DNA from 3 places in the Vibrio frigidus genome. Region 2 is predicted to be linked to each of the others. Evidence: predicted binding sites of a transcription regulator. Region 2 holds the regulator's gene; each other region holds the start of a gene.
The links. Region 2 encodes MetJ, which represses methionine synthesis genes. Its sites were predicted from a motif close to TTAGACNTNTANANGTCTAA; they were not measured.

Region 1: a site for MetJ is predicted at 2,016-2,035, ahead of metH (methionine synthase). Genes of this name have one in related genera too.
Region 3: a site for MetJ is predicted at 3,678-3,697, ahead of metN (methionine ABC transporter ATP-binding protein MetN). Genes of this name have one in related genera too.

The regions. Positions count from the first base shown of each region.
Region 1 is NZ_JBCDMC010000003.1:436,231-446,292, reverse strand. It holds gene metA (homoserine O-acetyltransferase MetA) at 1-389, shown strand, start outside; gene AACW90_RS07640 (cation:proton antiporter) at 573-1,892, opposite strand; gene metH (methionine synthase) at 2,086-5,766, shown strand; gene lysC (lysine-sensitive aspartokinase 3) at 5,876-7,234, opposite strand; lysine riboswitch at 7,335-7,512, opposite strand; gene AACW90_RS07625 (pyridoxal-phosphate-dependent aminotransferase family protein) at 7,734-8,855, shown strand; gene AACW90_RS07620 (PglL family O-oligosaccharyltransferase) at 8,884-10,062, opposite strand, start outside.
Region 2 is NZ_JBCDMC010000011.1:89,408-99,469, forward strand. It holds gene hslU (ATP-dependent protease ATPase subunit HslU) at 1-716, opposite strand, end outside; gene hslV (ATP-dependent protease subunit HslV) at 746-1,264, opposite strand; gene AACW90_RS18160 (SPOR domain-containing protein) at 1,399-1,947, opposite strand; gene cytR (DNA-binding transcriptional regulator CytR) at 2,079-3,083, opposite strand; gene priA (primosomal protein N') at 3,264-5,465, opposite strand; gene rpmE (50S ribosomal protein L31) at 5,747-5,962, shown strand; gene AACW90_RS18180 (malic enzyme-like NAD(P)-binding protein) at 6,141-7,400, shown strand; gene metJ (met regulon transcriptional regulator MetJ) at 7,560-7,880, opposite strand; gene AACW90_RS18190 (O-succinylhomoserine (thiol)-lyase) at 8,098-9,264, shown strand; gene AACW90_RS18195 (bifunctional aspartate kinase/homoserine dehydrogenase II) at 9,265-10,062, shown strand, end outside.
Region 3 is NZ_JBCDMC010000015.1:50,483-60,544, reverse strand. It holds gene treC (alpha,alpha-phosphotrehalase) at 1-1, opposite strand, end outside; gene treB (PTS trehalose transporter subunit IIBC) at 58-1,482, opposite strand; gene treR (trehalose operon repressor TreR) at 1,719-2,666, opposite strand; gene AACW90_RS20465 (MliC family protein) at 2,666-2,962, opposite strand; gene gmhB (D-glycero-beta-D-manno-heptose 1,7-bisphosphate 7-phosphatase) at 2,973-3,527, opposite strand; gene metN (methionine ABC transporter ATP-binding protein MetN) at 3,796-4,830, shown strand; gene AACW90_RS20450 (methionine ABC transporter permease) at 4,820-5,497, shown strand; gene AACW90_RS20445 (MetQ/NlpA family lipoprotein) at 5,529-6,338, shown strand; gene AACW90_RS20440 (bifunctional helix-turn-helix transcriptional regulator/alpha/beta hydrolase) at 6,420-8,207, opposite strand; TPP riboswitch at 8,352-8,462, shown strand; gene thiD (bifunctional hydroxymethylpyrimidine kinase/phosphomethylpyrimidine kinase) at 8,544-9,434, shown strand; gene AACW90_RS20430 (ABC transporter ATP-binding protein) at 9,427-10,062, shown strand, end outside.

The sequences.
Region 1 (10,062 bases), on a different contig from region 2:
GTTTCTTGGCTCCACATTCACGCTATGCAGATTTTTCCGCTCAGTACTTAGAAGAACACACCAACCTAGATATACTTGCTGTTTCAGATCTCGCAGGGGTTTACTTGGCGGCGACAAAAGATAAACGTAATGTCTTCGTAACGGGTCACCCAGAGTATGAGTCCCACACATTACATAATGAATATGTACGTGACTTAGGTGAAGGTATGGAACCAACGGTCCCTCTTAATTACTACCCTAAAGATAATCCGGACAATGACCCTATAGCGAGTTGGCGTAGTCACGGTCATCTATTGTTCTCTAATTGGTTAAACTACTGCGTTTATCAACAAACACCGTATGATTTAGAACATTTCTCGGAGGAGAATTTTACTAAGGATGACGAGTAGTAGTGGTGTTAGTTGATCGTGAACCATGCAAGGTTATTAGATTTGATTATCCCCATTGTATGGGGATAATCAAATCTAAACATATTTACGTGTTCAAGGAAATGAAGATAAATTATGGGTGGTATTTTTTAGGCAATAAACGAAACCTATTATAATCAAATCAAATCAAATCAGATCAATGACTTATTGTTTCTTCTTTAAAGGTAGCGATTCAGGCTCAACTGATTTTGCTCTTTCCCAAGCTTTTGCGCGATTAATGAGTGGCGTTATAGTCGACCCTTGGATTAAGATCGAAAATACAACTACCGAGTAGGTCATCACGAGCAGTATTTCTCGCACATCAATGTTTTTTTCGGGAACAACCATTATCCCCGCCGGGATCGCCATGGCCATGGCAAGTGCAAGTCCGCCCCGTAATCCACCCCATGTAAGAATCCTTACTGACCATGGGTTGTACATTCTGAATCGATTAAATATTTGGTATGAAAGAAAGACACTGATATAGCGAGCTGCTAATACTAATGGTATTGAGATGAGCATGATAATCCAATCTTCGGAATGAAACTCAAAGGTAAGCATAGACAAGCCAATAAGTAGGAAAAGCAATCCATTAAGGAATTCATCGATCAGTTCCCAAAAGTGGTCTAGGTGTTGCTCACTCTCTTTCGAGAACCCTGTGTAACGAGTCCAGTTACCAATCATAATACCTGAAATTACCATCGCTAAAGGGCCAGAAACCTCGATTACTTGAGAGAATACATAACCGGCCGTAGGTATACCTAGGGTCAAAAGAAGCTCCATCGAATGATCATCTGTTGAGCTTATAAGATAATGGAATAGCAGTCCTAATGCAGCACCATAAACGATTCCACCGACGGCTTCATGTAAAAATAGTAATGATACGGAACCGACAGTAGGTGTCTCAGTGCCAAAGGCGATAGTAAAAAGAGTAACAAAAATGACTAAACCGAAGCCATCATTAAATAGCGACTCGCCCTCGATTTGTGTTGATATACGTTTAGGCGCATCGAGCTTCTTCACGATAGCAAGCACGGCGATGGGATCAGTTGGAGAAATTAAGGCGCCAAATAGAAGGCAGTAGACTAAAGCGAACGATATACCTAGGACCCAGTTCACTACCGCAAATAATACAGCTCCGATTAGGAAGGTTGAGACGAGAGTTGCGCCCAAGGCAAGTAAGGTTATCTCCCATTTTTGATCTTTCATATTGGTTAGGTTTATACCTAACCCACCAGCAAAAAGCAGAAAGCCCAACACACCTTTTAAGAGAAAATCTTCAAAATTAATCGAATCTATTGTATTTGCCGCGACTTCATTAAGTGAAAACCAACCATTTTGGCCTGCTACAATCATAATTAAAGAAAGAACAAGAGCACCTGCAGTAATAGCTATGGTGGTTTGAAGTTTACCAACTTTGGAATTAACGAAGGCTATCGCCATTGCGGCGGCGGCTAAAAAACAGAGGGTGTTGTATACGTACATCGAATTTTCCAAAAATTTTATTCTATAAGACCATTTTCGGTTGAAAAGCGAACTTTATCAATACGAATAATGAAAAATTACCGTACACACATTTGGCGATATAAATTCTAATTACAAAACCGTCTAGACGTCTAGATTTCTCCCTGTTGTGTGATAGGATGGATACAAAGTTAAAAAGGATTGAGGCTTAAACGTGTCTGGAAGTAGTGTAAAAGAAATAATAGAAAATCAGCTAAAGAAGCGAATTTTGTTAATCGATGGTGGCATGGGCACCATGATCCAAGGATATAAACTTGAAGAAGAAGATTATCGTGGAGAGCGATTCGCTAGTTGGCACTCAGATCTAAAAGGAAATAATGACCTTTTAGTCTTGAGTCAGCCCGACTTGATTAAAGAAATCCATTCTGCTTATTTGGAGGCGGGCGCAGATATTCTAGAAACGAACACGTTTAATGCAACTACTATCGCAATGGCTGACTATGATATGGAAGGCCTAAGTGAAGAGATTAATTATCAAGCCGCGCAACTAGCTAGAGCGATTGCGGATGAGTGGACGGCAAAAACACCGGATAAGCCTCGCTTTGTTGCTGGGGTATTAGGCCCAACTAACCGTACGTGTTCAATTTCTCCTGACGTGAATGATCCAGGCTTTCGTAATGTCAGCTTCGATGAACTTGTAGAAGCGTACTCAGAATCGACGAAAGCCCTTATACGAGGCGGTTCAGATCTTATATTAATCGAAACTATATTTGATACACTTAATGCAAAGGCGTGTGCGTTTGCTGTCGATACGGTATTTGAAGAACTGAATATCACGTTACCAGTAATGATCTCCGGAACAATTACTGATGCGTCTGGTCGTACACTTTCAGGTCAAACTACGGAAGCATTTTATAATGCGCTTCGTCATGTAAGTCCTATCTCATTTGGCCTGAATTGCGCCCTAGGGCCCGACGAACTTAGGCAATATGTCGTAGAGATGTCTAGAATTTCGGAAACCTTTGTTTCCGTTCACCCTAATGCGGGATTACCTAATGCGTTTGGTGAATATGATCTTTCGCCAGAGGATATGGCGGAGCATATTATTGAGTGGGCTGAAAGCGGCTACGTAAACATAGTTGGAGGCTGTTGTGGAACGACGCCTGAACACATTCGTCAGATGGCATTAGCGGTAGAAGGGGTTAAACCTCGACAATTGCCAGATATCCCCAAGGCTTGTCGTCTTTCTGGCTTAGAGCCAGTAACCATTGATAAAGGAACACTGTTTGTAAATGTGGGTGAACGAACCAACGTGACAGGTTCCGCTCGTTTCAAGCGGCTTATCAAAGATGAACTTTACGATGAAGCCTTAGAGGTTGCGCGTCAACAAGTTGAGAGTGGTGCGCAGGTCATCGATATCAATATGGATGAGGGAATGCTTGATTCTGAAGCGTGTATGGTGCGGTTTCTTAATCTTTGCGCAACGGAACCAGAAATATCTAAAGTTCCTATCATGGTGGATTCGTCAAAATGGGAAGTAATAGAAGCTGGTCTGAAGTGCATTCAGGGAAAAGGTATTGTTAACTCTATTTCCCTGAAAGAAGGAAAAGAAAAATTCATCCACCAAGCTAAGCTTATCCGTCGTTACGGCGCTGCTGTGATTGTCATGGCTTTTGACGAAATAGGACAAGCTGATACACGTGAACGTAAGTTACAAATCTGTACTGAGGCATACCGTGTTCTCGTTGATGAAGTCGGTTTTCCACCGGAAGACATTATTTTTGACCCAAATATATTTGCAGTTGCGACGGGTATCGATGAACATAATAATTATGCATTAGACTTTATTAATGCGGTAGCGGATATCAAGCGCGATCTTCCATACGCAATGATATCTGGTGGTGTTTCTAACGTATCCTTTTCTTTTAGGGGCAACAATTATGTACGTGAAGCAATACACGCCGTATTCCTGTATCACTGTTTTAAAAATGGTATGGATATGGGTATTGTTAATGCTGGGCAATTGGAAATATATGACAACGTACCGGAAAAACTACGTAATGCAGTTGAAGATGTCATTCTAAATAGAACGGATAAGGGAACAGAAAACCTTCTCGACATCGCGAACGAGTATCGTGGTAATGCCGTGGGTAAAGAAGAAGATTCATCTACTCAAGAGTGGAGAAGTTGGCCTGTAGAGAAAAGGTTAGAGCATTCACTCGTTAAAGGCATTACAGAATTTATCGTCGAAGATACAGAAGAAGCAAGAGTTAATGCTGCTAAGCCACTGCACGTCATTGAAGGCCCCTTGATGGATGGCATGAATGTTGTCGGTGATTTGTTTGGCGAAGGAAAGATGTTTTTACCTCAAGTGGTTAAATCTGCGCGGGTAATGAAGCAAGCGGTCGCGCATTTAGAGCCCTTTATTAATGCTTCGAAAGAAGAAAGTCGTGCAAACGGAAAAATCCTGCTTGCGACCGTCAAAGGTGATGTACACGATATCGGCAAGAACATTGTCGGTGTCGTTTTACAGTGTAATAACTACGAGATAATTGATCTTGGTGTGATGGTTTCTTGCGAAAAAATTCTCAAGGTGGCTAAAGAAGAGAAGGTCGATATCATTGGTTTGTCTGGTTTGATTACACCTTCGCTCGATGAGATGGTGCATGTAGCCAAAGAGATGGAACGACAGGGTTTCGACCTTCCACTATTAATTGGTGGTGCGACGACATCGAAAGCCCACACCGCCGTCAAGATTGAACAGAATTATAGCCATCCCGTTGTTTACGTAAATAATGCTTCGCGTGCTGTTGGTGTCTGTTCATCATTACTTTCAGATGAATTGCGTCCAGCGTTTGTTGAAAAAGTGGAACAAGACTATGTCAAAGTTCGAGATCAGTATAATCGTAAAAAACCACGCACAAAGCCTGTTTTATTACAAAGAGCACGAGACAATAAAGTTGCGATTGACTGGCAGAATTATACTCCCCCAGAACCGGCAAAATTAGGTGTGCACGTTTTTGAAAATTTCGATGTGGCGAGCTTAAGACGCTATATAGATTGGACCCCGTTCTTTATGACTTGGACGCTTATGGGTAAGTACCCTAAGATTTTTGAACATGAAGAAGTCGGTGAAGAAGCGAAAAGGTTATTTGATGACGCGAATGAATGGTTGGACAAAATAGAACGCGAAGGCTTACTTAAAGCTAGTGGCATTTGTGCTTTACTTCCTGCCGCAAGCATTGGTGACGATATCGAAGTGTATACTGATGAATCACGTACTCAAGTTGCAAAAGTACTTCACAATTTACGTCAGCAGACAGAAAAGCCTAAAGGCTTTAACTATTGTTTGAGTGATTATATTGCCCCCAAATCGAGTGGTAAAAAGGATTGGATTGGAGGTTTTGCGGTTACAGGTGGTATTGGTGAGCGCGAACTGGCCGATAAGTTTAAAGCTGAAGGTGATGACTACAATGCAATCATGGTTCAGGCTGTGGCCGATCGATTAGCCGAAGCTTTTGCAGAATGTCTACATGAAAAAGTGCGTAGAGAAATTTGGGGTTACTCTCCCGAGGAGACGTTATCCAATGAAGATCTTATTAGAGAGAAATACCAAGGTATTAGGCCTGCACCTGGTTACCCAGCGTGTCCTGAGCATACAGAGAAAGGTGCTTTATGGGAGCTTCTTAATGTTGAAGAAGCGATTGGTATGTCTTTGACATCTAGTTATGCAATGTGGCCTGGAGCCTCAGTCTCGGGTTGGTATTTTTCACACCCTGATTCGCGATTTTTTGCTGTTGCTCAGATACAACAAGATCAGGTTGAGGATTATGCAGAGCGTAAAGGTTGGAATATTCTTGATGCGGAGAAGTGGTTAGGCCCTAACATCAGCTAGTAGTGAAAGCTATTGCTAAACATGACAGTCTTTGACTGCACGATAGAAGACAAAGAAAGGTGATAAAAAGGCTTGGTTAAAGATACCAAGCCTTTTTATTCGACGACCATTACTCACGTAGTTCGAATAATTCTCTATGTAGATCCTGAACAGCCCGACGGGAATCAACAGAACGTACTAAGAAACACAAATTGTGCGGACTAGCACCATAGCAAATCATGCGTAGATTGAAGTCTTCTAAAGTACTGAATACTTTTTTTGCGTAACCTTTACATTCACTCATATTATTGCCAATAAGCGCGACCAAACAGAGATTTTGCTCTACTTCTACAGTACAAAGTTCTTCCAGCTCTTTTTGAGCGTCAATGGGTAGTTCTGGCGCGCCACCTGACGTGTTCGTTTGGTCAAGGGTAAGCGATACACTTACTTCTGATGTAGTGATCAGATCAACGGAAATCTTATACTTCGCTAGAATTTTAAACACGTCGGCTAAGAAACCATACGCTTGAAACATATTCGGACTACGCAGTGTTACCATAGTTTGGTTTCCGCGTAATGCTAATGCCCTAAATAGCGGTGAACTTCCTACTTTTTGTCTGATCCAAGTCCCCCCTTTCTCTGGCTCTTTAGACGATCCTACGAACACGGGAATGCCATGGCGTAATGCGGGAACTAATGTCGATGGGTGTAGTATTTTGGCTCCGAAGTTGGCCATTTCGGAGGCTTCACTGAAACTAATTTCAGGGATGGGTGCAGCTTTCGCTACTATGCGTGGATCTGTCGTGTAAATACCAGGAACATCTGTCCAAATCTCAAGGCCCGATGCTTCAACCGATTCTGCAATTAATGCTGCACTATAGTCACTGCCGCCACGACCAAATGTCGTCGTATTACCATCTATATCAGCGCCAATAAAGCCTTGTGTAACGACAACATTATCGCGACATAAAGGGATGAGTTTTTCTTGTGCTAGTTTAGCAACCGAATCTAGTTCTGGGTCTGCTTTTCCGTAGGCGTTGTTGGTTCTCATTATATCGCGAATGTTAAAACGTGCCGCACTTAAGCCGCGCTCTCTTAGTATTTGAGTGAGCAAGTGGGTTGACATCCGTTCGCCATAAGCAACCATGTGATCTGTGAGTTTATCGCTACTTTGGAATGATGCTGCTTCAGCAGCCGATGCCACGCTCTTTAATAAAGAGGCGACGGCTTGTTCTGTTTCTAAAGGGTCGGCGAGCTTATCAATGATGGCATAATGGATATCTTCAAGTTGTTCAATGACAACACGACGACGTTGTTCGTCTTGAACTCCATTTGCCAACTCAACCAACAAGTTTGTCACACCAGAGCAAGCACTAATGACGATAAGTTTTGTGTTTGGGTTGTTCTCTATTATTTCAGCACAACGGCTCATGGCTTCAAAGTTGGCAACACTTGTGCCACCAAATTTTGCTACATTGAATGCGCTCACGGCATTTCTCCCTGTATGTATTCAAATTAACAGTATTTCTATTTTTGTTATATTGAAGAGAGATTACTAGAGCAGAGGAAAAGCATTAGATATGGATGCGGACCTCAGAAGCTCTTCACCAAACAAGGTTGGTGACAATTGGTAGGATTCAGCCTACTCAACCGATGATTATACACACTCAATGAAATATCATCTCGGCACCGCTCCCCCTGAATGCTTTGTCTCGGAGTTAAGGCTCCACAAAACACTTGCCTGGGCAATGCTCCTCTTCTGCTATAAAGCGAATTATCTAAATCAAGTTCAAACAAATCCAGACCTATTCATTGAACGATGTTGACGTCTAAATGTCAATTGATAAAACGAATATTTGCCCAGTATTTATACAACGTAAAAACGGTGCTTGATCAAGTGGTTTGACCTCTATACTAGAGTCGAATTGTTGAATGATGGATTATGAGTTAGTCTTTAATCCCCTACACGTCTTATAAAAGGAATAATTATGACGATTCAGAGCTTTGTACCTCCTCATAGAACATTAATGGGGCCCGGACCTTCAGATATTTCACCGCAAGTTTTGCAAGCGTTGAGCCGTCCAACGATAGGGCATCTTGACCCATTATTCATCAATATGATGGATGAACTAAAACAGCTTCTTAAATACGCTTTCCAAACAGAGAATACGTTTACTATTGCGGTATCTGCACCCGGTAGTGCTGGTATGGAGGCTTGTTTTGTCAACCTAGTAGAAGCCGGCGATAAAGTAGTTGTATGCCGAAATGGTGTGTTTGGTGAAAGGATGCGTGAAAATGTCATCCGCTGCGGTGGTGAAGCTATCGTGGTTGATAATGAATGGGGCGAACCTGTTGACGTTAGAAAAGTAAGAGACGCTCTTGACACCAACCCTGACGCAAAAATTTTAGCTTTTGTACATGCTGAAACCTCTACAGGTGCTCTTAGTGACGCTCAGGCTTTGGCTTCTTTAGCACAAGAAAGAGGGGTCTTGACCATTGTTGATGCGGTGACTTCGCTTGGAGGCGTGCCGTTGAAAGTAGACGAATGGGGGTTAGATGCCGTGTATTCAGGTAGTCAGAAATGTTTGTCCTGTGTGCCTGGTTTATCTCCTTTGACTTTTTCTGCAGCGGCTATTCAGCGCATTCAAAATAGACAGTCACCTGTGCAAAGTTGGTTTTTAGATCAAAGTTTAGTATTGGGTTATTGGAGCGGTGAAGGTAAACGTAGCTATCATCACACTGCACCTGTAAATAGTCTTTATGCTTTGCATGAAGCCTTGTTGTTACTAAAAAATGAAGGGTTGGAAAATGCATGGAAACGACATCAAGTCATGCATGAAAAATTAAAGACTGGTTTAGAGTTGATGGGGATTCAATTTGTAGTAGATGAAGATTATCGACTGCCACAACTCAATGCCGTATATATACCTGAAGGGGTAGATGATGGCGCCGTTAGAGCAACGTTACTTAATGACTATAACTTAGAAATAGGTGCTGGTTTGGGAGCATTAGCTGGAAAGACATGGCGTATAGGGTTGATGGGGTACGCTTCGAGAAATGAAAACGTGGCTCTATGTCTAAAAGCGTTAGACGACACTTTAAATCAATAAGTTCGTAAGTAGGGTGGTTTGTACCACTCTACTTTTTAATCGCTCCCTCTTTTTTTGTAGTATCAGACTCTATCGAATTGCTCTCTTCTTCAATCACATTATTTTCAGTATTTTGGTTGTGCTCTTCATCTATAGCAATGGGTTCTATGTCTATGGTTGAAAAGTCATGATTTGGAAACAAGAAGCTGGCTTCCGAACGTATTTGATTTGCTTTGCTTATTTCACCTAAACCTAAATAAGCCATGATCAGATTGCTGTAATATAATTCTTGTGGTTTTTGTCTAATGGCTTGTAAAGCCCAGACTATATACTGTTTGATGGCAAGCGCATCACCGGTTAATAATCCTTGCTTAAGTGAGGTACTGTATAGATTCCACTCGTAGCGCAATTGTTGCGATATGGGATAGACGGTTTGTGTCAAAATTCTTGAGTCTTTTGGAAAAGAGTGTTCAAACCTGAACAATGTCATGTTGGTTTGTAATGCCATCAACATATAAGCAGAAGTGACCGTTGGAACAACAAAGCTAGTGCTTCTTATTAGAACCTTGGTGACCTTAGAAATAGAGTGGACTTTGTATTTTGAGGTTCTTTGATCGATCCAATATAAAAGGATGATGAAAACTAACCAATGAATAGCGGAGTGATAAAAAGGTGCGCCCATCTGACTATGCAGCACGATAGGTATAAATAGGCTAAATATGGCTAATCGAGTTCCTCTACGTGCAGAGTATATTTTGAACAGCACCATTATCATCGCAAGGAAAATACCCACAATTGGAATCAGTCCTCCTTCGATTCCCCAATAAAGAGTTTCATTTAATGGATGCTCGACGGATGAATATCCTACCGGATAATCGGAGTTTAATTGATGTTGTCTTGCAGAATATAAAATATATTCGGGTTCAAATCGACCATACCCGTATCCAGTAAAAGGTTTCTCTATGAGCATATCTATCGCTTGTGGAAATAACGTAGATCTCTCTATTTGTTGCTTTTGAAAGGACTGCGCGTCAACGCTATTAGCGGAAATAAGTATCAAACCAAACCCTATTCCGGCCACTGACGATGATATCCAACCGCTGAATCTTTGTGGTGTTGAGAACCTATACAGATAGGTTGCAATAATAACAAAACCGAATGCCGTACCTATCCATTCTAATTCACGTGCAAGGATGATAATTAGGGGGGCAGTGATCAGTGGTACTAA
Region 2 (10,062 bases):
TCTTCAGGGTTGACGAGTTTGGCGGCTTCTTCTTCAATTAGCGCTTTAAAGGCGTCCTTGATTTTCATCTTACGGCTCTTTTGTGTGTTGCCCGCCAGATTTTGGAACATACCTTGAAGCTGATTGGTCATTTCTTCCATTCCAGGAGGCGCCATTATCTCTACACCCATTTGCGGAGCCGCAACGTCAATATCTATCTCTTTGTCGTCTAGTTTGCCTTCACGCAATTTTTTACGGAAAATCTGACGTGTGTTCGACGAGGTATCTTCTTGTTTCTCATTCTCGCCCCATGCATCGCGTGCTGGTGGGAGTAATGCGTCTAGAATACGTTCTTCAGCTTGTTCTTCAGCTCTATATTTTACTTTTTCAGTCGCTTGTTGGTGGGTCATTTTAATCGAAACATCGGTAAGGTCTCGAATAATGGTTTCTACCTCTTTACCAACGTAACCGACTTCCGTGAACTTAGTAGCTTCGACCTTAATGAAAGGCGCATTCGCAAGTTTGGCTAAGCGGCGTGCTATTTCAGTTTTACCAACACCAGTGGGGCCAATCATCAGAATATTTTTTGGCGTCACTTCTACGCGTAGGCTTTCATCAAGTTGCATTCGACGCCAACGATTACGCAGTGCTATTGCCACAGCACGTTTTGCTTTTTCTTGACCAATAATGTGGCGGTTTAATTCGTGAACAATTTCACGGGGTGTCATTTCCGACATGTATTTATTCCTCAATTCTGAGCAGAGAATTATAATTCTTCGATTGTGTGGTGATGGTTAGTAAATACGCAAATATCACCCGCTATGTTTAGTGATTTCTCTGCTATTTCACGTGCATCCAGTTCGGTATTTTCTAAGAGTGCGATAGCCGCAGCTTGAGCAAAGTTGCCGCCAGATCCAATAGCAATTAAGTCGTTCTCTGGTTGAACCACATCACCATTGCCCGTGATGATGAGTGACGCTGTCTCGTCTGCGACAGCTAGAATCGCTTCTAGTTTACGAAGTGCACGATCACTGCGCCAGTCTTTGGCGAGTTCAACGGCGGCTTTTGTGAGGTGACCTTGATGCATTTGTAGCTTGCTTTCGAAACGTTCAAATAAAGTAAACGCGTCAGCAGTGCCGCCTGCAAACCCTGCAATCACTTTGTCGTTATACAAACGACGAACTTTTTTAGCATTCCCTTTCATTACGGTATTGCCTAGGGATACTTGTCCATCACCAGCAATAACAACTTTATTATTACGACGTACAGATACAATGGTAGTCACGAGAATAGCCTCTTTTCATTTCACTAGTGAGATAGCGAATATATGAGGATAATCTAGAAGGATTTCAAGGACGAAAAAAGCGAGATAGTTAACTATCTCGCTTTTGGGGGAATAATATTCTGTTTTTGCGTCGCTTATTGCGTTTCTTTCCAAATAGCACAGGGTTCAATCTTGGCCCTTTGTAATGCGTGCTTGTCTTTTTCTGCGTTTCGTTTGAGCTTATATGGTCCTAAAACCACCTTATACCAACTGCTGCCTTCTTTCTTGCGAATTTTGCTGCTGATGCCTTGAAAGGCAATATTAACTTTGCGTTCTTCTGCCTGGCTCAGCGACTTAAAGGCACCGCATTGCATAATATATGGAACGGTTGATACGACCTGTTTTTTTGCCTCTACTTCAATCTCTTTGTTCGGCAGAGATTTCACGTAATCCCATTCTTCTTTGGGCAATTCCGGCAAGCTGGTTTTCTTTTTGGTTGTTGTCTTAGGTTTGGACGTTTGTTTCACTTCAGGTGGAATAGGGGGCTCAGGATCATTACTCAAGATATATAGGCCATAACCAAACCCTCCTAATAAAAGGACGGCAAGTAAACCCGCTTTCCACGGCTTTCTTGTAGGCGTCTTTTTGCTTCTCGTGCTTTTACGAGTGCCTTGACCCCGTTTTACGTAATCTCTATTTGCCATAACATGTCAGCCAAATTTAGGTATCAATATGGTAATCCAAAATGTATCTGGAAGACAATTGTAGTTTAAAAAGCGGCGCCATAAAGCACCGCTTGAGAGTGAACTAGAGATCTCTATTTCAGATTGAATCACTAGGCTCTAGGGGGAGCTGCGCTATTTCTGATAACAAGTTTTGTCTCAAGTAATCTTGAACCAGCTCTTACGTCTCTACCTTTAAGTAGTTCTAGCATCATTAACATTGCTTGGCGTCCAATCTCATAACGAGGTTGAGAAACTGTGGTTAATGGAGGATCACAATATTGAGAGAATTGAATATCATCAAAACCAACCACTGACAGATCTTGAGGCACACGCAAACCCAGTTTTTTCGCTTCCTGTATTGCACCAATCGCCATGGTATCGTTGTGGCAAAATATGGCTGTTGGCGCGTCTGGTAATGAAAGTAGTTTTCTAAGTGCTTTAGCGCCACCTTCAAAGGTGAAATTACTTTGAGTGGTGTAAGTTGAATTGAGTGCTATTCCGGCTCTGCGTAAAGCTTGCTGATAACCTTGATGTCGGAATTTACATAACGCTGCCTTTTCTGGACCAGAAATTTGCGCAATTTTTTTGTGACCCATTTGAGTTAGATAATTAACCGCTTCAAATGCGGATGTTAAGTTATCAATATGCACGGTTGGTAGTTCTAATTCCGGAGCGTATTCACAAGCCATTACCAGAGGAGGGAGGTTTTTTTGTTCAGGTTTACTGACATCGAATGGTAAATCGGTGCCAAGCAGTAACATACCGTCAGCTTGTTTAGTAAAAACCAGATTAACGAAAGAACTTTCTCTTTTTTGCTGTTTGCCGCTATCACCAAGTAGAACTAGATAACCATGTTCCATCGCTGCGTCTTCAATGCCACGAATGATCTCTGTAAAATATGGATCACAAATATCTGGAACAATGGTGATAATTGTTTTGGATTCATTCCTACGGAGATTTCGAGCTAAAGAGTTTGGGGAATATCCAGCTTCTAGTACAGCGTCTTCTACACGTTTTCTAGTTGACGCAGAAACTTTTTCTGGGTTCATTAAAGCGCGAGAGACCGTAGCGGTTGAAACACCCGCAAGCTGGGCAACATCCTTCATTGTCGCCATAAATAATTAACCTCTGATATCCTAACGATGATAACTGTTATGTAACTATATGTTTATGCTCTAAGTGTATTGCTTTAGAGAAATGTAATTTACGGGTAGAGTAACAAATTTTGCATAAGTTGTGTGAGCTTTGTCGCATTGGCGAATATAAATAGCGCGATGCATTCGCTTGATGAATCATCAGCTTAAGTCTTGGGGTTCTATATCTATAGACCAGCGAACTTTCTTGGCTAAAGGTAACAATTGTATGGCCGCCTTTGCACTATGTAAAAGTTTTTGCATCGTGCTTCTGTGTGGCGTTTGCAGTAGGAGTTGCCATCGCGCTTTCCCTGCCCGTTTTGCTAGAGGTGCAGGTGTGGGTCCCATGATCATAGAATAGTTGTCAAATAATGGATTGGACTCAAGTGTGTGTCTGACCTGTCTCAAAAAGTTTTCTACCAAATCACTGTTATTTGCTTCCGCTCTAAATAACGTTAGATAGGTGAAAGGAGGGAGCATCGCCCGCTTCCTTTCTAGCAACGCAGTTTGTGCGAAGTGGTGGTAATCTTTGTAGAGAAGTGCTTGTAATAAAGGGTGATCTGGGTGATGTGTTTGCAATAAAACCTCACCCGGTTTGCTTGCTCTACCCGCTCTACCTGCAACCTGAATAAAGAGTTGAGCTAAACGCTCTGAGGCTCGAAAATCGCTGCTGAATAAAGAACCATCCACATCAAGTAAACCGACTAAAGTAACATCAGGGAAGTGGTGGCCCTTTGCGAGCATCTGAGTGCCAATAAGTATTTGAACTTCATTGTTCCGAATGCTCTCTAACGCTGCTTCCAATGAGCCTTTTCGTCTTGTGCTATCGCGATCGATCCGCAATGTTTTAAATTCAGGGAATAGTGATTCGAGTTGCTGCTCCAATTGCTCTGTGCCTACGCCTACCGTGACGAGTTGCGTCGAACCACAGCCCTGGCATTGATTGACTACTGGTCGTTGAGAGCCGCAATGATGGCATCGCATTTCATTTTTATTTTGATGGTAGGTGTAGTATGCATCGCACCTTTTACAGTCCGCTATCCATCCGCACTCATGACACATCAATGCAGGAGAGAACCCTCTACGGTTTAGAAATAGCATGACTTGATTGCCCGACTCCAAGTGCTTTCTCATTTCAGCAATTAAAGGCGCCGATAATCCGCCCTCTAAATAGAGGCCTTTTATATCCAAAACCTTATGTGTGGCTGGTAGGGCATTACCTGCTCGTTTACTTAATATAAGATGATGATATTTGCCTGATATGGCATTTTGCAAGGTTTCAAAGCAAGGCGTGGCCGAACCTAAAACAATAGGAATATTTTCTTTATGAGCTCGCATTATGGCCACATCGCGAGCGTGATACCTCAGGCTATCTTGTTGCTTATAAGACGTGTCGTGCTCTTCATCGACAATAATAATACCGAGATCTTTAAATGGAGTTAGTAATGCGGAGCGAGTACCGATAACAATGCCGGCTTGTTGTTCTCTTGCTGATAACCAAGCATTGAGCCTTTCAGTGTCATTCAATCCAGAATGAATAACGGCAACGGGAACATTGAACCTTCTTTTGAATCGATTGATGGTCTGTGGTGTGAGTCCTATCTCGGGGACAAGAACTAGGGCCTGCTTGCCAGCGTCTAAAATAGGTTTAATCAGATTCAGATAAACCTCTGTTTTTCCGGATCCTGTTACGCCTTCTAATAGATAACAACCAAAGTTGCTATTGCTGTTTACTGTGGCGATAGCAATTGCTTGTTCTTCGTTTAATTTTGGTTTTTCATCTGCATTTTCTAGTTCCTCAGGCCAACAAGCCGTCTTGGGTTTTGTTTCTGTAGAAACAATCCAACCTTTTTCATCCAAGGTTTTTAATACTGAACTGGATATCGCTTCATCAATCATTTGTTGATGTGTTATCGAACCATTTTCAAGTAAGTGCATTACCTTAGCTTGTTTCACGGCACGACCAAGGCCACTCATTAATTGATTTTTGCCAGTTTCAGTGATCTGCCATTCTATAAGCGAGGCAAACTCAGCAGCTTTGCCCTTTCTTAGAGCCGTTGGTAGCGCATTACTAAGAGTTTCGCCCAAAGGGTATTGGTAGAACTGACTGCACCAATTAAGAAGTGTGTAAAGCTTATCTGGCCAAATAGGCTCGACATCTAATACCTGCTTGATGCTTTTTAGCTGATTTATTGGGAAGTCGGATTGATGAACCATTGCAGTAACTATTCCAACAAGTGTTTGTCTACCAAATGAAACGGATACACGACCACCGATAACCGGAAATTGATGAGCTTGAATGAGATAATCAAACCTCTTGTCTAGCGGCACTGGTAGGGCTATTTGAGCAATGGTTGGACGCATTATTGATGAGTAGTCAGCTTAATGAAACGAGGGAGATAGTGTAGTTGATGCGCAATGTAATTACGAGAGGGAGGTGGTAGACATAAAATGTGCGCAGAGCGAGTCATTTAGGCGCGAAAAGAAGAATTTGTTGAAAAAAGATTCAAATGAGTTGATTCCAATGGCGTGTTTCATTAGTATACTGCGCCTTGACGGTATATCAATTTATGCCAATTTGTGTAAATACGTGTGGTGTTCGGCTTAGAATCGAATGGCGACACGGCCTATAATGAGGTTTTCCCATGAAAACAGGTATCCACCCAGAATACAAAGCAGTTAGCGCAACTTGTTCTTGCGGTAATTCTTTTGAGTTTAACTCAACTCTTGCAAAAGAATCTATCCACTTAGACGTATGTGACAAATGTCACCCGTTCTACACTGGTAAGCAACGTAACGTTGATACCGGCGGACGTGTAGATCGCTTCAACAAACGTTTCGGTGCACTATCTAGCAAGTAATTGCTATGCTGTAATTCCGAATAAAAAAGGACGCTTATGCGTCCTTTTTTTGATCTCACAGTAAAAATAAACTTTATGACTTAAACCTTTTTCTATGTAGGAAGTTCTGTCGCGATCATTTACTATCTATCTGAATACTAAAAACCTCCCCTGCCAATTACAACTGGAAATAAATCTGATGTCCGAAGACAACCAACAAGATGACTTTCGTCAACAAGCACTTAATTATCACGCTTACCCGACTCCAGGTAAGACGGCGATAGCACTCACTAAACCTGCCGATTCTGCCGAAGATCTAGCGCTGGCATATAGCCCCGGCGTTGCCGAGCCAGTACGCGAGATAGCACAGAATGTTGATAACGTGTACAAGTACACGGCGAAGGGCAATACGGTAGCTGTCATATCTAATGGTACTGCTATTTTAGGTTTAGGTAACTTAGGTCCAATGGCGTCAAAGCCAGTGATGGAAGGTAAGGCACTGCTTTTTAAGCGGTTTGCTAATTTAGATGCCATCGATATTGAAGTAAAACATCGGACTACCGAAGAGTTTGTAAATACAGTCGCAGCCATTGCGGATACCTTTGGTGGTATCAATTTAGAAGATATTAAAGCCCCTGACTGCTTTGAGATTGAACGTCAACTTATCGAGCGTTGTGATGTACCTGTATTCCATGATGATCAACATGGCACTGCGATTGTTACAGCAGCAGGCATGCTTAATGCCATAGAGCTTCAAGGTAAAACGCTTGAGGAATCAACCATCGTCTGTCTTGGTGCAGGTGCTGCCGCTACAGCATGTATGGAACTTTTAATTAAGTGTGGTGCTCAGCGTGAGAAAATCTACATGTTGGATCGCAAGGGAGTTATCCATACTCGTCGCGAAGATCTAAATGAATATAAAAAAATGTTTGCCAACAATACAGACAAACGTACGTTGGAGGATGTTATTGAAGGTGCTGATCTGTTCTTAGGTGTATCAGGGCCAGATCTGTTACCAGCTGCAGCATTGAAATTGATGGCTGATAAACCCGTTGTATTTGCTTGCTCAAACCCAGATCCTGAAATTAAACCCGAGATTGCACACCAAGTCAGAGATGACTTAATTATGGGGACGGGTCGTTCAGACTACCCAAATCAGGTAAACAATGTTATTTGTTTTCCATTTATTTTCCGTGGCGCGTTAGATGTGCGTGCAAGTGAAATAAACATAGAGATGAAATTGGCCGCAGTTGAGGCGATTCGTCAATTGACTAAAGAGCTTGTACCGGAAGGTGTATTGAAGGCTGCTGGGGTAAGTAAACTAGAGTTCAGTAAAGAGTATATTATACCAAAGCCAATGGACCCACGCTTGCTTCCACGTGTTGCCAGAGCCGTCGCGGTAGCCGCAGTAGAGTCTGGTGTTGCGAGAATTGAACTACCAGAGAACTACATGTGCTAACAGCGATTCAAAATAGAACACATTGATCGTTTTTAACCCATAAACCCGTCATTCCTGTGATATCAGGAATGACGGGTTTATGGGTATTAAGTAAATAGAAAAATAATCCCGCTTGTGTAAATAATTCAATTGGTTGAAGTATCTCCCCCAACCGATTAATTATTCTTCGTCAAACGCTTCAAATTCAATTCCCATTTCTGTCATTAATTTTTTAACTTCAGTTGGAATATCATCAGGGCGATCTTTTCTCAAATCTTCATCTGTTGGTAATGGTTGACCTGTATAAGCGTGCAAGAATGCTTCGCAAAGCAGTTCGCTATTCGTTGCGTGTCGTAGGTTATTAATCTGACGACGAGTTCGTTCATCAGTCAAAATTTTCAAAACTTTCAGAGGGATGGAAACGGTGATCTTCTTAACTTGCTCACTCTTTTTTCCATGTTCTGCGTATGGACTTATGTATTCGCCATTCCAATCAGCCATTGCTCACCTTTGTCAAAATAGTCATAAAACAATTATGGGATAGAATTCTAGCGGGATTTACTGCCATAAGCAAAGACATATAGACGTCTAGAGCTATTGACGTCTTAAAAAACTAACAGTAAAGTGTCTTGTTATTAATTCTAACGTTCGAGATTCAGTTATAGTTAGCGGATAAAGAAAAATGAAAACTGAATTGATCGCAAAGGAAAGCCAGCACATGAAACAAAAGAAACCCGCCACTATCGCCGTTCGAACGGGCATTGAATCTGACTCTCAGTTTCATGCCGTTGTGCCTCCAATTTACTTGTCGACCAATTATAGCTTTCCAAGTTTTGGTGATGTGCCTAAATATGATTATACCCGTTCAGGAAATCCAAATCGGGGCATGTTAGAGCAAACCCTTTCCGATCTAGAGTCGGGAAAGGGTGCGGTAGTCACTAATTGCGGAACGTCAGCGCTAAACCTTTGGGTTTCTACTTTTATTGGGCCTAATGACCTTATTATTGCACCGAATGATTGTTATGGCGGTACCTACCGACTTTTTAATACTCGGGCTCAAAAAGGGGACTTTAACGTTTTATTTATTGATCAGTCTGATCTAAGCGCACTGGATGAAGCATTAGCCAAAAAACCGAAGTTGGTGCTACTAGAAACACCATCTAATCCATTGGTTAGAGTGGTTGATATTCAAGAAACGTGCGAGAAAGCGCACACTGTTGGCGCGCTGGTCGCGGTTGATAATACCTTCATGACACCTATATACCAAAAGCCTATAGATCTGGGTGCGGATTTTGTGATTCACTCTACAACCAAATATATTAATGGTCATTCGGACGTGATTGGTGGGGTTATCGTTACCAAGACAGAAGAGCATGCCGAAGAGCTTGCTTGGTGGGGAAATTGTATTGGGGCGACGGGAACGCCGTTTGATAGTTACATGACGTTACGCGGCATAAGAACCTTAGGCGCTCGAATGAGAATTCATGAAGAGAGTTCTCGTGAGATCTTAGCGTTTCTCTCAAAACAGGATCTTGTTGGCACTATATATCACCCAAGTCTACCAGATCACCCAGGCCACGAAATTGCGAAAAAGCAGCAATCCGGTTTTGGTTCTATGTTGAGTTTTGATTTTAATGGCCCGATGGATAAGCTTGAAGCGTTTGTTGGCGCTTTATCGCTCTTTTCATTAGCCGAGTCCCTTGGTGGCGTAGAAAGCTTAATCTGTCATCCTGCCTCAATGACACATCGAGCAATGGGTGAAGAGGCCTTAAAAGAGGCAGGGATAGCACAAACACTGTTAAGGCTATCGGTTGGGCTAGAAGATAGTGAAGACCTCATCGAAGATCTTGATAATGCATTTAAAAAAGTTCAGGAGACAGCTTAAATGACCGCTACACGTCAACTTCATAAATTTGGTGGAAGCAGCTTAGCCAATCCAGAGTGTTATAAACGAGTAAGAAATATTCTTGCCGAGTACTCTCAAAGTGAAGATTTAATTGTTGTTTCTGCGGCTGGAGACACGACCAATCAACTCATCAATTGGCTGAGTGCTTTAAAGAAAGATGGACGAACGGCACATGAGATACTGACGGAATTGCGTCGATTTCAGTCAGATTTGATACAACAGTTAATTGATGAACCCAATAAAATGTTGGACCATCTTCATACCGAGTTTACTGCCCTAGGTGATTTACAAAGCCCATTAACAATAGAGCAAGAAGCTCAGGTTCTTGGGCTTGGGGAAGTGTGGTCTTCAAGGTTGCTTTCACAGCTCTTGTGTCAAGCAAAAATGGCGGCAGTCGCTATCGATTCACGTGACTTTTTGAGAGCGGATATCGGCACGCAACCAGAGGTTGATCGTTCGAGCTCATGGCCATTATTGAAAGACGTATTGGCACAGCATTCTCAACACCGATTAGTAATTACCGGTTTTATGGCCAAGAATCGTCAAGGGGATACGGTTTTGCTTGGCCGAAATGGTTCTGATTACTCTGCGACGGTTATTGGTGCATTAGCGGAAGCTCATCGAGTGACTATTTGGAGCGATGTCTGTGGTGTCTATAGTGCCGATCCTCGAAAGGTTAATGATGCCTGTTTATTGCCTCTTCTACGCTTAGATGAGGCCAGTGAGTTAGCTAGGTTGGCAGCACCTGTGCTACATAGCAGAACACTGCAACCCGTG
Region 3 (10,062 bases), on a different contig from region 2:
TCTCTCTACATTATCTTTACAAAAACGGAGTGGCCAATCTGACCACTCCAAAAGGACTTAAGCACTAACGACTTCTAATTCGCCTTTTAACTGTGCTCTTTTGTAGGAAAATAGAGTCAATGTTATAGGTAGTAAGATGGCAACTAACATGGCAATAGCGTATATCGTCCAGTATTGAGGTTGAATAGAAAGGATACCAGGCAAGCCACCAACACCTATCCCGTTAGCCATTACACCAGCACTACCACAAATTGCCGCTGCAACCGCTGACCCAACCATCGCACTCAACATTGGGAATTTATACTTTAGATTGATGCCGTACATTGCAGGTTCTGTTACGCCTAAATAGGCAGAGATTGCCGCTGGCACAGATATATCACGTTCACCATTTTTACGGCTGATAATGATGATACCGACGACTGCAGAAGCTTGTGCGATATTAGAAAGTGCGATAAGTGGCCAAATCGGTGTTCCGCCAAGCTCTTGCATCAATTGCAGGTCTACTGCGTTAGTCGTATGGTGAACACCCGTAATAACGAGTGGCGCATACAAAAATCCGAATACCATAGCACCAAGTATGGCGAAATCACCTGTCATCGCTACTTTCGCAGCAAACGCAACACCATTACCGATAATGCGTCCAAAAGGACCAATTAAGGCATGCGCAAGTACTACTGAAAGAATAATAGACACAAACGGTACGACAACGAGATACAAATAGGATGGAACAATTCGCTTAAGATTCGTTTCAATGAAAGCCAGTGCCACACCTGCAAGCATCGCTGGGATAACCTGAGCTTGATAACCTACTTTTTCGATCACAAACAACCCAAAGTCCCATACTTCTGGAGCCGCTTTACCTATCATATAAGCATTCATCAGTTGCGGTGACACTAAGGTAACACCAAGTGTAATACCAAGTATCGGTGTCCCACCTAGCTTCTTAACCGTGGACCAACAAACCCCAACAGGGAGGAAGAAAAATATCGCTTCACCGATTAACCATAAGAACGAATGCACCGTCGCCCAGAACTGACTAATCTGCGTTAGGGTTTGGCCATCAAACATCTTGATGTCGCCAATGACATTCCTAAAACCTAAGATCAAACCACCAGTGATAATAGCGGGTAGCAGAGGCACGAAAATTTCGGCTAAATGGGAGATGCCTCTCTCTAAGATATTCATATTTTGACGAGCAGCCACTTTTGCTTCATCTTTCGACGAGGATGACTGGCCCGTCATTTCGATTAATATTTTATATACCTCATCAACTTCCGTTCCAATCACAACTTGAAATTGACCCGCATTGGTAAAGCAGCCTTTTACTATTCTTAAGGCTTCTAGACCTTTAACATCTGCGATTTCAGTGTCTTGCAATACAAAGCGCAAACGCGTTAGACAGTGACTTACACTAGCTATATTATCTCCACCGCCTACTAACCCTATAAGACGTGCAATATCTTCTCTTGCAATATTACTCATTATTCTCACCCTTTTATAACTTATTAAAGTCTATACCAAACCCCAAAAAATTAACGCTTACCATCACAGGTATTGGAGTTGAAAAGTAAACCAAACGATTAATGGGAACAGTCCCAATAACGACGAGTATAATGCCTCAATGTGTACGAACATTAAATGGGAACAGTCCCATTAATTGAACAAGGTCACACCTGATCTTATTTATATCAATATAAACAATAGGTTAAATATTCTGGTTAATTAATTGGAATTTGAGTGATATGTTTTTCAGTTTTATCCCCTAAAAGCTGAGATATCAGCATGTTAGCGGCATAACGGCCCGCTTCCTCATAGCCAGGATCAACGCTAAACGTGTTAGGAAAAAGAAAGGAAAGTAGTTGATTGCCACCCACACCAGTCACCATCACTTCATCGCGTGATAGTTCTTGTAATCTTTTAATCACACCTAAGGCTAAGGTGTCACTGGCGCAAGCAATCGCTTGAGTTTGTTCATTTAAAATTGAATCGACCTGTTGGTAAGCACTTTCGTGACTCAATTGTCCGGTGCTATAACAAGGCGTAATGTCGTTCTTTTTACACCAATCTATATAGGCATTTAGACGGGTCTCACCGGTTGATTTATCACTTATATCGACACCAATATAAGTAACTTCCGATAATGAATGGTTCTTTATATGTTCCAGTGCTTTAACAATCACACCCGCACTATCGTAATCGACTGACGAGATACCTTCCACATCCATAGCAATGACAACGATTTTGCTTTTCCACTCAACCAGACGGGAAACATCACAACCAGTAAAACCAAAAAGGATGACACCATCAACATTTCGCTTTTTAAGTACGTCTAGGTGATCGTTGGTTTTATCTTTATCAAACTGACTCTCCATGATAACCACATCGTAACCGACATTATAAAGCGTATCGAGGATACTACTGACGGCTCTATTTTCGGAAGGAGAATCTAGACGAGAAATAATGACACCTACAACCTTCTGGCTGCCTCCGCGCATAGACTGTGCTGATTTTGACGGCACATACCCAGACTCTGCAATAATCTTCTCTACTCGTTCACGGGTATCACGCTTCACTTTAGGATCATTGGTTAACACACGAGAAACCGTTGATTTACCAACACCAGAAAGTTTCGCAATATCATGAATAGTCAGTTTTTTTGTTGGCATCAATTCATTACCTGATCGCAGTTCACAACCGTATCAGAACTAAGTGTCAACATAGCTCGTGTCCCCTTTAGCCAAAGCAACAATTCACGTTCCGTGTTTTGATATTTGCTTCCAGAAGCCGCTGGAATTTGTTTTAGTGCAATACGTTTATGCGCCATGACTATTTCTGCTGTATTTTCGTCTATAGTTAACACCGTAAACTGCGTTCCGTTATTACAAACATAAAACGGTTCTACGGTAGAACTACATCCAACCAACACCATAATTATTGAAATAAAAAGCCACTTTACATTCACACTAAAACCTTTATATCTGTTCAAGGTATGCTGGTACGTCTTTAATACTATTAAGTACCGTCGAGGCAATAGACGCTCCCTTGTCTGTCACTGGTTTTCCAGTTCTGACTAATATTTTAGTACCAACACCAGCCGCTTCTGCGGCCATCATGTCTTCCGCTTTATCCCCGACCATAACCGAGTTCATCATGTCGATCTTTAAAAAATCGCGCGCAGAATGAAACATGCCAGGCTTGGGTTTACGGCAATCACAATCTTGTTTATATTCACCAATGCCATGCTCTGGATGGTGCATGCAATAATAGATCCCATCGAACTCAACGCCGTTGTCGACAAAGTTCCAATCCATCCACTCAGTTAATGAGAGAAACCTATCTTCGCTAAACAAACCGCGAGCAACACCCGATTGGTTCGTGACCAAAACCAAAAGGTACCCCATTTGTTGTAGTTTTTTGGTCGCTTCAAAGACACCGTCGATGAATTCAAAATCATGCTCATCATGTACGTACCCATGATCGACATTAATCACACCGTCTCGGTCTAAAAACACAGCAGGTTTAGCCAAAGCGTTATCCTCATTAGATATTTAGATCGAAATTATTGCACGCTTTACAGCGCTAATCACCATTTATCCTCAAATAACAAGGTTTGTTTAATGTCGTTTTATCGCGTTTAGAACGTCGTAACATCCAAATAGCACGGTTAAAATAGAGCTATAGACGTCTAGACGTAAAAATATCTATTGACATGAAAACGTGATGGCCCTAGCATAATCTACAGTTTAGAAAGTTAACCAATACTTTATTCTAATTATCCTGATTAGGTTTTATTACATGATTAAAATCAGCAACGTTAACAAGGTGTTCTATCAAGGCGAAAAAGAAATTCATGCCTTGAAAGAGATAAACCTAACCGTTCCACAAGGCAACATATTTGGTGTTATAGGTTCCTCCGGTGCAGGAAAAAGTACACTTATCCGTTGTGTAAACATGTTAGAAGCCCCTACACAGGGTAACGTTGTTGTCGACGGAGTCGATTTGACTCAGTTATCTAAATCAGAGTTAAGCGAAGCTCGTCGCAATATTGGTATGATATTTCAACACTTTAACTTGCTCTCTTCTCGCACTGTTTTTAATAATATTGCCCTTCCTCTAGAGCTTGCAGGCATAAGCAACGATAAAATAAACACCAAAGTTTCCGAGTTATTATCTTTGGTGGGGCTAGAGGATAAGCGAGACACTTATCCAGCCAATCTAAGTGGAGGTCAAAAACAACGTGTCGCCATTGCAAGAGCGTTAGCTTCTGACCCTAAAGTCTTGTTATGTGACGAAGCCACCAGCGCATTAGACCCAGCAACGACACAATCAATCCTTGAATTGCTGAAAGAGATCAACCGTAAACTGAACATAACTATCCTACTCATTACTCACGAAATGGATGTTGTTAAAGGCATATGTCATCAAGTCGCCATCATAGGAGACGGTGAACTTGTTGAAAAAGGCACGGTTGGTGAAATTTTTGCTCACCCGAAAACAGAACTCGCGCACAGTTTTATTCGCTCAACGTTAGACCTCTCGATTCCAGAAGACTACCAATCTAGGCTACAACCAGATCGTATTGACGGAACGCATCCACTTGTCAGACTTGAATTTACTGGAGAGACAGTAGATACCCCGGTAATGAGCCAGATTTCTCGTCAGTTTAATATCGATGTCAGTATCTTAAGTTCCGACTTGGATTACGCAGGTGGTGTTAAGTTCGGAATGATGGTCGCAGAATTATTTGGCTCAGAAGAAGATGACAATGCAGCCATCAAATTTTTAGAAGAACACAAAGTTAAAGTAGAGGTGCTCGGTTATGTCCTTTGATTCTATTACTCAATGGTTAAGCTTCAATAGTGGTCTATTATTGGGCGCCACAGGTGAAACACTCTATATGGTTGCCGTGTCTGGTTTGGTCGGATTTGCAGTAGGTATTCCGCTCGGTGTTATCTTACACATCACCAAAAAAGGTGGGCTGGCAGAAAACACCAAATTAAATGGTGGCTTAGGTGCCGTTGTGAACATTGGCCGCTCAGTACCATTTCTAGTCCTAATGGTCGCTATCATCCCAGTAACAAAACTTTTAGTTGGTACGTTTATCGGCACAACAGCCGCAATAGTCCCTCTGACCATAGGTGCGATCCCTTTTGTTGCTCGCTTAATTGAAGGCGCGTTGCTTGAAGTCCCGGGGGGTCTTGTAGAAGCAGCACAATCTATGGGAGCAACACCCATGCAAATCATTACCAAGGTACTACTTCCTGAGGCTCTGCCAACCATAATCAACGCAGTCACTATCACTTTAGTCACACTAGTAAGCTACTCAGCCATGGCAGGTACGGTTGGTGGTGGAGGCCTCGGTGACGTCGCCATCCGTTACGGCTTTCATCGGTATGATGTTGTTATCATGGCGGTCACCGTAGTGATGTTGATAGTACTGGTTCAAATAATTCAATCGATAGGCGATACATTCGTCCGTCGTGTAGACCACAGATAATAATAATCACAATAAACTAAGGAGAGGTAACATGAAATTTAGTCTTAAAAATTTGCTCGTAACAGCGACAGCGGCATCAGCTTTAGTATTGGTAGGCTGCGGTGACAAAGAAGTGGATAGCAACAAAATAAAAATCGGTGTAATGGCAGGTGCAGAAGCTCAAGTAGCTGAAGTAGCGGCAAAAGTAGCAAAAGAGAAGTACAACTTAGATGTTGAGCTTGTAACCTTCACTGATTATGTTACGCCAAATGCAGCTCTTGATGATGGTTCTGTAGATATCAATGCCTTCCAGCACAAGCCTTATCTTGATCAACAGATTGCTGACCGTGGCTACAAGCTTGCTATCGCTGGTAACTCGTTTGTTTACCCTATTGCCGGTTACTCTAAGCAGGTGACATCCGTTGACCAGATTGCTGATGGCTCACGCATCGCGGTCCCTAACGACCCAACTAACTTAGGGCGTTCATTGCTACTTCTTGAACAACAAGGGTTGCTTAAACTACGCGCCGATACTGGTCTTTCTGGCACCATTCGCGATATCGTAGAGAACCCTAAAAACATCACTATCGTAGAGCTAGATGCCGCACAACTTCCTCGCTCACTTGACGATGTTGCACTATCAATCATTAACACGACCTATGCGAGCAGCATCGATCTAACACCAGAGAAAGATGGCATATTCGTAGAAGACAAAAAGTCTCCATACGTTAACCTGATTGTGGCTCGTACTGACAATGTCGATTCAGAAAAAGTACAAAACTTCGTAAAAGCCTACCAAACAGATGAAGTCTATAAAGCCGCATCTGAGATCTTTAAAGGTGGTGTCGTTAAGGGTTGGTAATAACCACTTTTCATTACCGTTTTAGACTCAATTAAAAAAGCCGAATGATGTATCACATCAGTTCGGCTTTTTATTTGTTCGTTATTTAACTCGTATTCTATCGCCATATTCCTCTGCCACAGATTTTAAAATGTCACTCCAGCGATGATAGACGAGTAAATGACCAAGGTTTTCAAATTCATGAAATTTTGAATTACTAAGGCTACGGTGAAACTTTCGTGCCAATTGAACGGGAACATGTTGGTCCAGACTGCCATGCCATATCGTTACTGGTGAAACGATAGTTTCAAAATCAATGTTCCATAGACGACTAAGAATGACCAGATCTTCGCAAAAGGCATTCGGTCCTTGCCGCATCGCTTCTCTGAACGCCAATAAAAAATTATCAGTGACTTCTGTTTCCGACAATGCTGCCGCGTCGCTCTTACACAAATGTTGATAAACCTGATCAAAATACAACTCGTGATCTTTCATCAAATTATTGGTGATAATCTTTAAAAGAGGATGCAGTATCGACGGAGCTCTCATCGCGATTTGCGCCAAAAACTTATTACTGGATTTTACGCCATGGAAAAGATTGATTGGTTGGTAAGGAGTCACAGTACTAACAATCGTCGTATGCACTATCCGTTCTTTTAATAGGGACGCCGCCGCCAAGGCATAAGGCCCTCCACCACAAAACCCCATAAGAGAATATCGATCCAAATTGAGACAGTCCGCCAACGTATCTACGTCACGTGCGATACTCGCCAAAGTACGATGTGGATCAGCCGTTGATAAGCCAAACCCTGGACGATCAATGGTAATTAAACGAATATTATGGTCAAAAAGAGTCCGATTGTTTGGATGTTGCTGCAGTCGTGAACCCGTACTCGGTGGAAACAAGATAACGGGAATACCGTTTTTTCTGCCTATATCACTGAATCCTAACTGCCTCTCATCACTGACTTTACAGACTTGATGATAGCACGCAGTTTCAAAAATAAGCTTGGATTTTAGCGAACTGACCGTGTCTCGAGTTTCCGCTGTAGGATTCATCAAAATCAGCTTCATTAACTCACTTTGCCGGTGGCAATCTGTTTTTTGAAAGACAGATTTTAACTGAGTCCGAATGGTATTAATCGAAACACTGTGACTATCGCTAATCTCATTCAACGTTTTATTATGCGCCAGTTTTTCGACCAGTCTCTGCTCGGCTTTCGTTAAGTTGTAGCGCTGACAGAACCCGGTTAGATTGGGTTTTACATCTACATTTTGATTTGCGAAAAGAACCAGTATATTACTACCAAGCTGATATTGATCATCAATCCGAGACAAACTAATACTCGCTGGATTCGTTTGGAAACTGTCACGCAAACGCATTGTCGCCTCGCGTTCTTCCCCTTTAAGATCAATCAGTTCAGACAGCAGTTTATTGAACCGCTGTTGTTGGGAGTTGAGCGAGAATACAACATGACCACCCTCTATTTTCACTAAATCTGTGGTCTTTAGAAAGTCGAGTGCCAGTTGGTTCTGTTGCACCAACGACCCACTACCAGTAATAACAAAGGCAGGCAAAGGTAAGAAGTCGAATAGGCTCAATTGCAGATGTTGGTGCTCATCATTATCTTTCATTCTATTACTGATGGCGGCACTTCGCTCTAGGTGTTCAACGATAGTAGAAACCTGAGAAAGGCCTCTATACCTTTCGACCTCCCGCATTGATAACCGTTGATTTACCTGCGCAGTTGCGCTCACCACACGTTCTGCTTCCAGTGGTGGAAGCGTTGATGCTATCTGTTCCAACAAAACAGGCCACTGGGTCGGATCCAATGCAGTATCATAGATTTGCGCAACCAATTCTGGCGAAATTTGACCATTAGCATCCATTCTAGAGTTCTCTATGCAATAGTGAGCTTATCGTTCCAGCAACCATAGTATCGACCTGTTCAGTTGCAAACATTGACGAGAGTCATTGCGTAGCGCTTTTCGTTACCCAATGAATTTGCTACACTCCTGTGGCAAACATATTTTAGATATTAGTCGGGGAGCGATGGGCCACAACCCAAAGCTGAGACCATTTCGATGGGACCCGTTGAACCTGATGCAGTTAACACTGACGTAGGGAACTGATAGCCATGCCAAAATAAGGTTGTCTACATCCCGTAGCATACCTCGCTTATCTGGCTGCTGTTATTCCTTTACGATTACGTTTAGGAACCAAACATGACAGCAAAGCACACAACACCAATTGTACTTACCATTGCCGGTTCAGATAGTGGCGGTGGCGCAGGCATTCAAGCGGATATCAAAGCCATCTCGGCAACAGGCAGTTATGCTTGCTCCGTAATCACAGCTCTTACTGCACAAAATACTCAAGGCGTCACCGGCATCCTTCCCATCTCGTCTGAATTTGTAGAGCAGCAGATGGACGCCGTTTTTTCCGACCTTAATATCCAAGCCGTAAAAATCGGTATGTTGACTGACGTCAGCATTATAAAGACCGTCGCCAGAAAACTTCGCCAATATAAACCGAAACATCTTGTCATCGATCCCGTAATGGTTGCGACAAGTGGCGACCTTCTGCTAGAAAGCTCTGCCATCAGCACCTTAAAATCCGTTCTTTTGCCTTTAGCCACGATGATTACGCCCAATCTTCCAGAAGCCGCCGCCTTAACCGGTGAATCGGTTCCTAACACTGAAGCTGAAATGAATGCACTCATTGTAAAGCTGAGACAATTAGATACGCGAGCTATCTTGCTCAAAGGTGGGCACCTAGAATCTTCCGATAACAGTACCGATCTATTTGTCACCAGAGAGCATGTCGAACGCCTATCGACAGCGAGAATTAAAACGCAAAACACCCACGGTACAGGCTGTACGCTCTCCTCAGCTATAGCCAGCTATCTTGCACAAGGCTATAGGCTAAAAGAAGCCGTTCAACTCGGTAAACTCTATATTACTCAAGCAATTTCTCACGCTGACAAATTAGAGATTGGTTACGGTCATGGCCCTGTTCACCACTTTTTTCCAGGACACCAATTAATTCAAGACCATTATTTGTTTCCAACTCAGGCCGAAAACACACAATCCAATAGTGATGTTGAGTATGACTAATCCTGTACTCATTGAATTGAGAAATGCCTCTTTAGGCTACAAAGGTAGCCGGCAACCCATCCTCTCTGACTTGAACATGCAGATATCAAAAAAGCGATGGACCTCTATTTTGGGTAGAAGTGGCTGTGGAAAAACCACCTTGCTTCGCTTTCTCGCTGGCCTCTTAAATGACGACCTTGATTGGCAAGGAGACATGAAAAGCAGCCTTAACGGTGAGCTACACCAAAATGTCGCCTATATGGCACAACAAGATTTACTCATGCCATGGCTCAACGTCATGGATAACGTTTGTTTAAGCTTTAAATTTGGCAACGACATCTTGTCAGAAAAAGATAAACAAAAAGCGATTCAACTTATCGATCAGGTTGGGCTGTCGAATCAACGCCTTCAATTTCCTAATCAGCTTTCTGGTGGAATGCGTCAACGAGTCGCTCTTGCCAGAACGTTAATGCAGGATAAACCTTTGGTATTGATGGATGAACCGTTCTCTGCTCTGGATGCAGTGACTCGTTACCAGCTACAAAATCTCTCTGCCGCACTTTTACAGAACAAAACCGTGGTGTTAATCACGCACGACCCTCAAGAAGCGCTGCGATTAGCTGACCACATCTATCTCATGCTGGGCAGT